DNA from 2 places in the Limosilactobacillus sp. genome. Region 1 is predicted to be linked to the other one. Evidence: predicted binding sites of a transcription regulator. Region 1 holds the regulator's gene; the other holds the start of a gene.

Region 1 (5,704 bases):
AGGCCAGCACGCACGACTTCCTGCGTAACCTGGTCCACCTCGCGGAAAACACCCGGAAGTTTAGAAAATAAAGTATAAAAGGGACCAAGCAATTTGACTTGCTTGGTCCCTTTTATAGACTTTACTATTGATTTTCTTGGTCGAATTCCTCAAGCTTTTCGGCGGCCTCGGTCCAGGCCAATTCAACCTCGTCCGACTTTTCCTTGGCGGCGTCGAGCTCCTTTTGCAGGTCGGTTAGTTTGCCGATATCGGTGGCAATTTCCGGCTGGCTCATCTTTTCTTGGATTTCCTCCTGCTTGGCCTCCAGGTCGGTCATCTCGGCCTCGAGCTTGTCGACCTGGCGCTGCAACTTGCGCCGGGCCTTCTGAGTTTCCTTGCTCTGTTGGTAGGATTGTTTGCCCTTGGAAGGCTGGCTAGCCGGCGTTGAGCCTGCCGGATTATCCTGCTGTCCGGCTGCAACGGTTGCGGCCCGCTTTGCCTGTTCGGCCAGGTAGTCGTCGTAGTCACCTTCGTAGTGGGTGATGCCGTCCTTGCGCATGTCCAGCACGTCGGTGGCCACCTGGTTAATGAAGTACCGGTCGTGGGAGACGAAGAGGACCGTTCCGGTGAACTCGTTGATGGCGTTTTCGAGGACCTCGCGGCTGTCGATGTCCAGGTGGTTGGTCGGTTCATCGAGGATCAGGAAGTTGATCGGCTTGAAGGAGAGCTTGGTCAGCTCCAGCCGGGCCTTTTCACCCCCGGAGAGCTCGTGGACGACCTTGTAGACGTCATCACCGACGAAGAGGAAGCTGCCGAGCAGGGAGCGGATGTCTTTTTCCGGGACCTCGGGATGCTCGTCCCAGACCTCATCGAGCACCGTCTTATCGGGATGGAGCTGCTGCTGTTCCTGGTCGTAGTAACCGATGTCCAGGTTGGCCCCGAACTTGACCGTCCCGCTGATCAACGGGATCTGGTGCAGGATCGACTTCAAAAGGGTCGACTTCCCAATCCCGTTGGGGCCGATGATCCCGATCCGCTGCGGCTTGCGGACGGTGAAGGAGAGTGGCCCGGCCAGGACCTGCTCATCGTAGCCGACCTTGGCGTTTTCCACGTCGAGGACCTCGTTGCCGCTGTCCTTGTCACTGTGGAAATGAAAGTGGATCGATTGGTCGTCGGTTTCGGGCCGGTCGAGCCGGTCCATCTTTTCCAGCTGCTTGCGCCGTGCCTGGGCCCGCTTGGTCGTCGAGGCCCGGACGATGTTGCGGTTGACAAAGTCTTCCAGCTTGGCGATCTTTTTCTGCTGCTGATCGTAGTGCTTCCATTCGGCCTTCAGGCGTTCCTGCTTGTGGGCGACGAACTGGGTGTAGTTGCCGGTGTAGTGAAGCAGAGTTCGGTTATCGAGATCGTAAACGTCGGAAACAACGTGGTCGAGGAAGTACCGGTCGTGGGAAACCACCAGCAGGGCGCCCTGGTAGCTCTTCAAATAGTCTTCCAGCCAGGCCAAAACATTCATGTCGAGGTGGTTGGTCGGTTCGTCCAAGATTAACAGCTGGGGGGCTTGGAGGAGAATCTTAGCCAGGGCCAGCTTCGTCTTTTGTCCCCCGGACAGGGCGTCGACCGGCGTGTCGTAGTACTCCTCGCCGAAGCCAAAGCCCTTCAGGATTCCCCGCATCCGAGATTCATACTCAAAGCCACCGCGCTTCTTGTAGTCGCTCTGCAGGCGATCGTACTTGTTCATCACCTGCTGGTAGCGCTCGTCGGCAGGGTCAATGTCCGCAAGTTCGGTTTCAAGTTGGTGAATCTCGTCCTCCATGGCGTGGAGGGGTGCGAAAACCAGGTCGAGCTCGGCCCAGATATTGTTTTGGCTGTCGAGCCCCTGGTCCTGGGCCAGGTAGCCGATCGTCAGGTCGCGGACCTTGCTGATCGTGCCTTCGTCGGGGGTAGTGATGCCGGCAATCATCTTCAGCAGGGTGGTCTTCCCGGCACCGTTGCGGCCAACCAGGGCGGTCCGGCCGTGATCCTGGATCTGCATGTTGATATTGTGAAATAAAACGTCGGCCCCAAAACGGCGCATGACGTCATTGGCTTGTAATAGTATCATTGAAGAAACCTCATTAATATGGATGTAATAAATTCTTATCTATTCTAACAGATTTCAAGAAATTTATAAAAAATGCACTTTTTATTGTGGATCGGTTCACAAAACCGCCGAAGGTTGCTAGAATGTATTGTGATGTGAATTTCACAAAGTTCTCAAATCGAGCTGGCAATTTGCTCAACAATAAGCGTGAGAGTTAAGAGTAAACGATCAATGATAGGGGGATAATTATGCCAACTAAGAAAATACCACGTGCAACTGCCCGCCGGCTGCCAATCTACTACCGTTACCTCACCGTTCTGATGAGTGCCAACAAACAGCGGGTTTCTTCGACGGAACTGTCTGAGGCCGTTCAGGTCGACTCGGCCACGATCCGGCGGGACTTTTCCTACTTTGGTGAGTTGGGGAAGCGGGGCTATGGTTACGACGTGGCCAGCCTGCTCAAGTTCTTCAAGGGCATCCTGCATCAGGACTCCCTGGTCAGCGTGGCCTTAGTCGGGGTCGGGAGCCTGGGGAGTGCCTTATTAAACTACAACTTCCACCAGGACACCAACCTGCGGATCAGTGCCGCCTTTGACACCAAGCCGGAGATGGCTAACACGGTCAAGAGCGGGATTCCGATCTACCCGGCCGAGGAAATGATGACCCAGTTAAAGGAACAGCAGATTGACGTTGTGATCCTGACGGTGCCGGGTGACAAGGCTCAGAAGGTCACCGACCAGCTGGTTGAAGCCGGGGTCAAGGGGATCTTAAACTTTACTCCGGTCCGCCTGTCCGTGCCGAAGAACGTTCAGGTGCAAAACATTGACCTGACCAACGAGCTGCAGACCCTGATCTACTTTATTAAGAACTATTCCGAAGACAACAAATAAGAATTGATCAACGTCCCGAAAGCCTAGTGCTGACGGGGCGTTTTTTCGTTGGTTAAAAAATAGTCAAATTTGGTCAAACTTTTTTATTGCAATTCGGACAAAAGATGTTATAGTAATAACTGTGGTTAGCACTTAAGCACAGTGAGTGCTAAAGTGACAAAATTAAATTTAACAAGATGGAGGGATTAACGTGTTAAAACCATTAGGAGACCGCGTTGTTCTAAAAGCTGAAACTGAAGAAGAAAAGACGGTTGGTGGAATTGTCCTGGCATCCAACGTCAAGGAAAAGCCAACTACTGGAAAGGTTATTGCCGTTGGTGAAGGTCGGACCTTAGACAACGGACAAAAGCTTGCTCCAGCTGTTAAGGAAGGCGATCGGGTACTCTTTGACAAGTACGCCGGCAACGAAGTGGAATACGACGGTGAGAAGTACCTGGTCGTTCACGAAAAGGACTTAGTCGCAGTGCTCGACTAGTTCGAACCACGTTGATTAGGAAACTAAAGCTTAAAAATAATTATCGATTCGATGAGGTGACAATAAATGGCAAAGGAAATTAAGTTTGCTGAAGACGCACGGAACGAAATGCTCCGCGGTGTTGACAAATTAGCTAACACGGTTAAGACGACGATGGGTCCTAAGGGGCGTAACGTTGTCCTGGAACAAAGCTACGGCAACCCAACCATCACTAACGACGGTGTGACGATTGCCAAGAGCATTGAATTGGAAAACCACTTCGAAAATATGGGTGCTAAGCTCGTGAGCGAAGTTGCTTCCAAGACTAACGACATTGCCGGTGACGGGACCACGACTGCTACCGTTCTGACCCAGGCAATTGTTAACGCCGGGATGAAGAACGTGACTGCCGGTGCTAACCCAGTTGGCATTCGCCGTGGGATCGACAAGGCGACCCGGGCAGCCGTTGAAGCTTTGAAGAAGATGTCACACGACGTTAAGACTAAGGATGACATCGCCCAGATTGCCTCCATCTCTGCTGACAATAAGGAAGTTGGTAAGCTGATTGCCGACGCCATGGAAAAGGTTGGTAACGACGGGGTAATCACCCTGGAAGATTCTCGTGGTGTTGACACCAGCGTTGACGTTGTTGAAGGGATGAGCTTCGACCGTGGTTACATGTCTCAATACATGGTTACGGACAACGACAAGATGGAAGCCGACCTCGACAACCCATACATCCTGATCACGGACAAGAAAATCTCCAACATCCAGGACATCCTGCCACTGCTGCAAAGCGTTGTTCAGGAAGGCCGTGCTCTCTTGATCATTGCCGATGACATCACCGGTGAAGCTCTGCCAACCCTTGTTTTGAACAAGATTCGTGGAACCTTCAACGTGGTTGCCGTTAAGGCTCCTGGCTTCGGTGACCGGCGGAAGGCTCAACTCCAGGACATTGCCGTTCTGACCGGCGGGACCGTTATTTCCGACGACCTGGGCATGAACCTGAAGGACGCTACCGTTGATCAATTAGGTCAAGCCAACAAGGTTACGGTTACCAAGGACGCTACCACGATCGTTGACGGTGCCGGTGCCAAGGAAGCCATTGCTGAACGGGTTGACCAAATCAAGCAGGCCATCTCCAAGACGACCTCTGACTTTGATAAGGACAAGCTCCAAGAACGGCTGGCAAAGCTCTCTGGTGGGGTTGCCGTTGTTCGGGTCGGTGCTGCTACCGAAACTGAAATGAAGGAAAAGAAGTACCGGATCGAAGACGCCCTGAACGCTACCCGGGCTGCCGTCCAAGAAGGTTTCGTTCCTGGTGGTGGTACGGCACTGGTAAACGTTCTGCCTGCCCTGGACAAGGTTGAAGCCACCGGTGACGAAGCAACTGGTGTTAACATCGTTAAGGACGCCCTGGAAGCTCCAGTTCGTCAAATCGCTGAAAACGCCGGTGTTGAAGGCTCTGTTATTATCAACCAGCTGAAGAGCGAAAAGCCTGGTATTGGTTACAACGCTGCTGATGGCAAGTTCGAAGACATGGTTGAAGCCGGAATCGTTGACCCAACCAAGGTTACCCGTTCCGCTCTGCAAAACGCTGCCTCCGTTTCCGCACTGCTGCTGACGACGGAAGCCGTTGTTGCTGACAAGCCTGACGACAACAAGAACAATGCCCCTGCTGCTCCACAAGGCGGCGCCGGCATGGGCGGCATGATGTAATCTCTGCCGTTACATAAAATCAAATAAGTAAAAATAGTCGATGGGGAAATTTCCCGTCGGCTATTTTTATTTCCCGGGAAATATCTATCTGGGGAAATTTTGGAAAGCCTTTTCAGCACCGCACGGGTCCGCGGGTGTGGTAAAGTAGACTTTGCAATTATTTTCAATCACCGGTACAGAAAGGACTAACATGGAAAAACTAAAAGTACACAAAATTAGCCTCTTTTCCGGGATCATGCTGGCGCTGAATTCACTGATCGGCTCCGGCTGGCTATTCGGGGCCGGGACCGCGGCCAAGGTGGCCGGCCCTGCCGCCATCATTTCCTGGATCCTTGGGGCGGTCATTATCATTAGTATCGCAATTACCTACGTTGAACTGGGGGCGATGTTTCCCGAGAGCGGGGGCATGAGCCGCTACGCCCAGTACAGCCACGGTCAGTTGCTCGGCTTTATTGCGGCCTGGGCCAACTGGATTTCGCTCATCACCCTGGTGCCAATGGAAGCGGTGGCCTCGGTTCAGTACATGAGTTCCTGGCCGTGGTCCTGGGCCAACTGGACCCACCACTTTCTCTCTCACGGCAA
Region 2 (5,704 bases), 630 kb from region 1:
AGGCTGTTGATGCAAGTCTTTGAGGAGCCCCTCCGTTGCGTTAACGACTGTTTGGGCATACCGAACAGTTTCTTGACCAGCAGCCGTGAGTGTTAGGCGATGATACTGCCGATTGAGTAATTTTTGTCCCAATTCTCGCTCCAAGTGCGCGACCTGCCCACTAACTGCTGGCTGGGTCATAAACAGCTTTTGAGCTGCTTTTGTAAAATTAAGATCACGTGCAACCTGAAGAAAAACTTGTAACTCGCGAATATTCATTCAAATCAAGCCTCCATAGCATGGCTTTTGCTTATAGTATACCCCTCGAATTAGCTATTTTACGCACGGACCGGCGCGCTTTATAGTGAAAATGTAAAAGATGTTCACAATTTCACATTTGCTAAAGGAGAGATTACCATGGGTATTCTAGATAACAAAGTCGCTTTAATAACTGGTTCTACGAGTGGAATGGGAGAAACCACGGCGAAGCTCTTCGCCAAAGAAGGGGCAAAGGTCATTGTTTCGGGTTTGAACGATGAAGAAGGTCAACAAATTGTCGAAGAGATTCAAAAAACGGGTGGCCAGGCGGACTATCAACACCTGGATGTTACGTCGGAGAGCTCTTGGCATGATTTGGTCGCTAAGCTGAGTCAATTGGATGTCCTAGTTAATAACGCCGGAATTGATATCCACTCGACCTTAAAAACGGAAATGCTGGAGGATTGGGATAAAGTCCTCAGGGTTAATCTGACTGGCCCGATGCTGGGAATTAAAGAGGTTGTTCCACTAATGGAAAAGCAGGGGCATGGCTCCATCATTAACATTTCTTCCGCGGCTGGTAATACCGGTTGTCCATATACAGTTTATTCGACGGCTAAGTGGGGCCTGCGTGGGTTAACACGTTCTGCAGCTTACCTGTACGGAGATGACAATATTCACGTCAATGCTATTTTGCCAGGGATGGTTAAAACTCCACTAGTACCTGATTCCTTTATGAAGAGTGTTGAACCAGCTCTTCCCGGGAAACGTGGTGCTAAGCCACTGGAGATCGCCCAGGTTTCCCTTTTCTTGGCGAGCGACAAGGCAAGCTACATTAACGGCCAAGATATTTCCGTGGACAACGGTATGGATAATTTGGGTGTCTTTGAAGGACTGATGAGGGCCATCAATAGCGGAAAGTAAAAAATTAGTTTAGTCGTGTTGTTCAAACGCTCCAAAGTGGACCTGCTGAAAGTGCTGGCCGCTGTAGATGTCCGCGCTGCTGTGCTGAACCGCCCAGTCTGAAATGGTGTCGAGGACGGGGAGCAGGGACTGCCCGGTCGCGGTCAGCGAATATTCAACCCGGATCGGCATCTCGTTGTACTGCTGGCGGCTGATGATCCCCGCTTGCTGTAATTCCTTCAGACTATCCGCCAGGGCCGCGTCCGAGATATCCTCCATGGCGGCCTTCAATTCGCCGTAGCGCAGGGCCTTGTTGTGGCCGAGGATGCAGAGCAGGCGGGGCTTCCACTTGCCACCGAAGATGTCGAGGGCAAAATCAACGGTGCAGTAGTATTTTTTGGGTGTCTTTCGCTGGTACATGGCAACCTCCTCAAAAAATTTTTAGTAGCTCAATCGCTTTTGAAATCGTATCTTTGTCGATTATAGATGGCTATCATGAAAATTGAAAATGATTGAAACAGGAGGAATTCATGATGACAGTCAAAGCATACTTACAGATTACGATGGTGGTTCCGGAAGAAAAGCGGGCCGCAGCGGCGAAGGTTTACAATGATTACCGGCAGCCGTTTTTGGACACGATTCCGGGAGCGCTGACCAAGCAGCTGCTGGTTCGGGATGAGGACGTTCAGGTTCTGCACGGTTTTAACAGCGTCGAGCACGCCCAGGCCTACCTGAAGAGTGAGATGTTCACCAAGCACGTCTTCCCAGGTCTGCAGCCAACCTGGACGACGGATCCTGACGTCCGCGTCTACACGGTGGCCTAACCGAAAAGCCCTTGCTTACTGAGTTTTCAGCAGGCAGGGGCTTTTTCGTTTAATTAATCACCGGGCTGGTAATCTTTGTCGATAATCAGGACAGGCTTGATGACCTTTCCAGTTCGTGAATCTTCGTTGGCTTCGTTAATTTGGTCGAAGTCGTAGAACTTTTCAGTCTTATCAAATGGGAACCAACCAAGCTTGTAGAATTCCATGAGCCGTGGGATGTCAAGCTGCGGAACTGAGTCACCCATCAGAACCCCGATGAAGTTCTTGTCAAAGGCACTCAGGTCACCCCATTCGCTGACGTTGACACTGTTAGACGTTACGGCGATGCCGGCACAGGTTCCACCGGTCGTCAGGGCGTCAATGGCTGCCTTGGTAATCACTGGGGCCCCGGTTGTGTCGATTGAGAAGTCAACACCATAGCCGCCCGTCAACTCCTTAATTTTAGCAACGGGGTCGTCATCGTTTGTGTTGATCGTGTGGGTCGCACCTAATTCCTTCGCCAGTTCGAGCCGGGCTTCGTGCCGGTCAACGGCGATGATCTTAATGCAGCCAGAGATCTTAGCGGCCATCATGGCAGCAAGGCCAACTGCACCGGTCCCAAAGACGGCAATTGTTTGACCCGGCCGTGGCTGGAGGGCGTTCAAAACGGTGCCGGATCCAGTAACGTAGCCGCAGCCGAGGGGACCGAATTTCCGCAGGTCGAGGTCCTTGTCGATCTTAACTGCGTTCCGTTGTTCGACAACGGTGGTAGTGGCAAAGGATGACTGGTTGAGCATGTTGGAAATATGCTGGCCGTCCTTGCTGAAGTTGTAGTCACCGTCTGGCCGGACCCCCATCAGGTCACCCTTAGTGTAGTTCCGGCATTGCCCGGCGTGTCCGGCAAGGCACTTGTCGCAGGTACCGTCAGTCCAGTATGAAAGGATGACGTGATCGCCCGGCTTGAAGTCGGTCACGTTAGCACCGACTTTTTCAACAATTCCGGAACCTTCGTGACCCAGAATAGCGGGATACCCGACTGATGCTTCGCCAGAACGAATCGCCTCGTCGGAGTGGCAAATCCCACTAGCAACGATGTGCACCTGCAGGTCGGTCGGGCCGACTTCGTGCAAGTCAATGTTGTCTTCGATGGTAAATGGGTCGCCCGCGTTCTTAACAACCGCAGCTTTGATCTTCATAAGAATCAACCTCCGTGTGAAACCTTTTGAGATTATGGAAAAACACGCTAAAATAATAGGTGTTATTTCCTCAACAATTTCATTGTAAGGGGATTCACAAAATGCGAAAAGAAGGCACTTTTAAGTTACAGCGTTACCATTAAGTAACTAGTGGGGAAGTGATTGGGATGAAGGACCGCTACTTATTAGGAATTGACTATCTGATTGACGTGATGAAGGGCAAGTATAAGACCTCGATCATCTGTCAGCTAGGGAAGAAGTCGCAGCACTTTGGTGAACTGCTTCGCAACGTCAACGTTGAAAACCATCACCAGGTGACGCGCAAGGTGCTCTCCCAGCAATTGAAAAGCCTGATGGCCAGCGGGATTGTGCACCGGGAGAGCCTCGATACCATGCCGCCGCAAAGCCTTTACTCCCTGACGCCCAATGGTCAGCGAACGCGGGAACTGATGGTAAAGCTTTCCCTGGTCGGCGAGGAACTAGTGAAGGAGAACGATCCGCAGATTAAAATTGAATATTCCTACGGCTGTATTCATGACGACGAGCTGCACACCGGCGAGAACCATGAATAGCCAACAGAAGCCTGGACCGGCTGCGCAAAATTAGCAACCGGTCCAGGCTTTTCGTTTAGCTAATGGATTGCCTGCCACCCCAGAACTAGGGCCAGCAAAATGGCAATTACGCCGACCACCTTTTTGATCACGGCCGAGGGAATGTAGCGGACGATGATGGGGCCCAGGTAGCCGCCGACAAGCAGCCCCAAAAGCAGAAAGCCGATGATGGCCCACTGAATCCTGATAGTGCAGATGAAAATGACGGCGGAACAGATGTTGTTGACCAGGGAGGCAAAATTTCGGACGGCATTGTAGGTCGCGTATTCGCCGCCGATTGCCTTGGACAGGACCGCGATCATCAACAGCCCCGACGCCGCACCAAAGTAGCCGTTATAGAGGCCGATAAGGATCACGCCGGCCCAGTCCAGGAGCCAAGCAAAGTGGCGGGACCGCTGTCGCACTTGACCTGAAGTGGGCCAAAGTAAAAGAATACCGGCCAGTAGAATAAAGACGGGAACAATCTTTTGAAAGCCCGCGTTGGAGCTGCGGGTGAGAATCAGGGCACCGCAGATGCTGCCGCAGGTGCTAAGAATTGCCACCAGGATAGCGCTGCCCCAGTGGTGCCTTAGCTCCTTCAGCGAGGAGATGGTGGTGCCGACCCCGGCGCCGACCGTTGCGACGGTGATGGTGGCGTTGGCGGAAACGGGCGGCACGCCGACCGACAGCAGGACCGGGTACAGGGTTAATGAAGCCATCCCGATGATCCCGGTCAAAATCCCGGCAATTAAAGACATCACTAATAAATAAGGGTAGATTATAGAATGAAGTTAGCCACCCAGTTGGTGGTAAATAAAAAACGCCATTCGGCGTGACATCAGGTATCATATTAAGTGAACCAAACCTATATGAAAGGATGTCCGTCAAATGACGCACTTAAATGATACCATGTCTACTATTTTATTGACTACTCATAAAAAGAATGCTCATCTTACTAAAGAAGAACGTGTGATGATTGCGACTTTAAAGTCGCAAGGACTTTCCAATCGCGCAATTGGTCGCCAATTAGGAGTTAATCATCAAACAATTAATAACGAGCTCAACCGTGGTACGGTCCGCCAACTTCGTCGTCAAAAATCTAATGGTAAGATTTACGAATATTCTTACTACATCTATAGTTATGAAGCTGGTCAGGCCACATATCTTGAACATCACCGCCATTCTGGTCGTCGTCGCTTATATTATTCTTCAAAGCAATTTTTACGATTAGCTGATCAGCTAATGCTTGGTGAGTTTGACGACCACCATTACTCCCCACAAGCGGTTATTTATAAGGCTCGAGATTTAATGAATGATGGCACCCTGATCCCAAAGTCGGTTGTAACTTTATATCAATGGATTAATGAGGGTGTGCTTCGTACGTCCAATTTAGACCTCTTTGAAAAACCTAAACGTAAGCATCATCAAACTCATCCGCAAGCTAAAAGGTGCTTAGGGCCTAATATTGCTCAACGACCTCAAACTGCGGACCAACGGTCCGAAATTGGCCATTGGGAACTGGATACAGTTCAGGGACAGAAAAACGGTAATGACAGTGTTGTACTAGTAATGACTGATCGCCTTTCACGAGTTAATATCACGAGTAAAATTGCTGGTAAAACTGCGCATGCAGTAAATCAGTTCTTTATAAATTTGCGCCAGAAAATGGGCACAGATGCTTACTATCGCATTTTTAAGACAATAACCTCTGACAACGGTTCAGAATTTAGTGAGTTAACACAAGTTCACGATCATGTTTTCTATGCTGATCCGTATTCCCCTTGGGAACGTGGATCCAATGAGATCAATAACCGGTTTCTCCGCAAGGAGATTACCAAAGGTGAAGCTATAAATAACTATAGTAGTGCTCAGATCATAGCGACTAATGATTGGATGAATCACTATCCACGAGCTATGTTTAATGGACATTCGTCAATGGATATCTATCGTAAGGCCTTCTACCAAGAGATATCAC

The links. The regulator Rex, encoded in region 1, represses fermentation and respiration genes when NADH is low (regulators of the CRP and FNR family bind a similar motif). The targets are predictions, from matches to a motif close to TTGTGAANTANTTCACAA.
Region 2: LKE23_RS06575 (NAD(P)-dependent alcohol dehydrogenase) is a predicted target of Rex. The motif match lies at 3,222-3,239, and genes of this name have one in related genera.

What each region holds. Positions count from the first base shown of each region.
Region 1 covers NZ_JAKVPE010000001.1:2,032,680-2,038,383, forward strand. The annotation lists gene LKE23_RS09575 (ketopantoate reductase family protein) at 1-71, shown strand, start outside; gene LKE23_RS09580 (ABC-F family ATP-binding cassette domain-containing protein) at 125-2,080, opposite strand; gene LKE23_RS09585 (redox-sensing transcriptional repressor Rex) at 2,308-2,949, shown strand; gene groES (co-chaperone GroES) at 3,140-3,424, shown strand; gene groL (chaperonin GroEL) at 3,491-5,122, shown strand; gene LKE23_RS09600 (APC family permease) at 5,313-5,704, shown strand, end outside.
Region 2 covers NZ_JAKVPE010000001.1:1,400,924-1,406,627, reverse strand. The annotation lists gene LKE23_RS06595 (LysR family transcriptional regulator) at 1-258, opposite strand, end outside; gene LKE23_RS06590 (SDR family NAD(P)-dependent oxidoreductase) at 397-1,161, shown strand; gene LKE23_RS06585 (winged helix-turn-helix transcriptional regulator) at 1,171-1,560, opposite strand; gene LKE23_RS06580 (hypothetical protein) at 1,674-1,964, shown strand; gene LKE23_RS06575 (NAD(P)-dependent alcohol dehydrogenase) at 2,018-3,139, opposite strand; gene LKE23_RS06570 (winged helix-turn-helix transcriptional regulator) at 3,307-3,711, shown strand; gene LKE23_RS06565 (sulfite exporter TauE/SafE family protein) at 3,771-4,487, opposite strand; gene LKE23_RS06560 (IS30 family transposase) at 4,618-5,704, shown strand, end outside.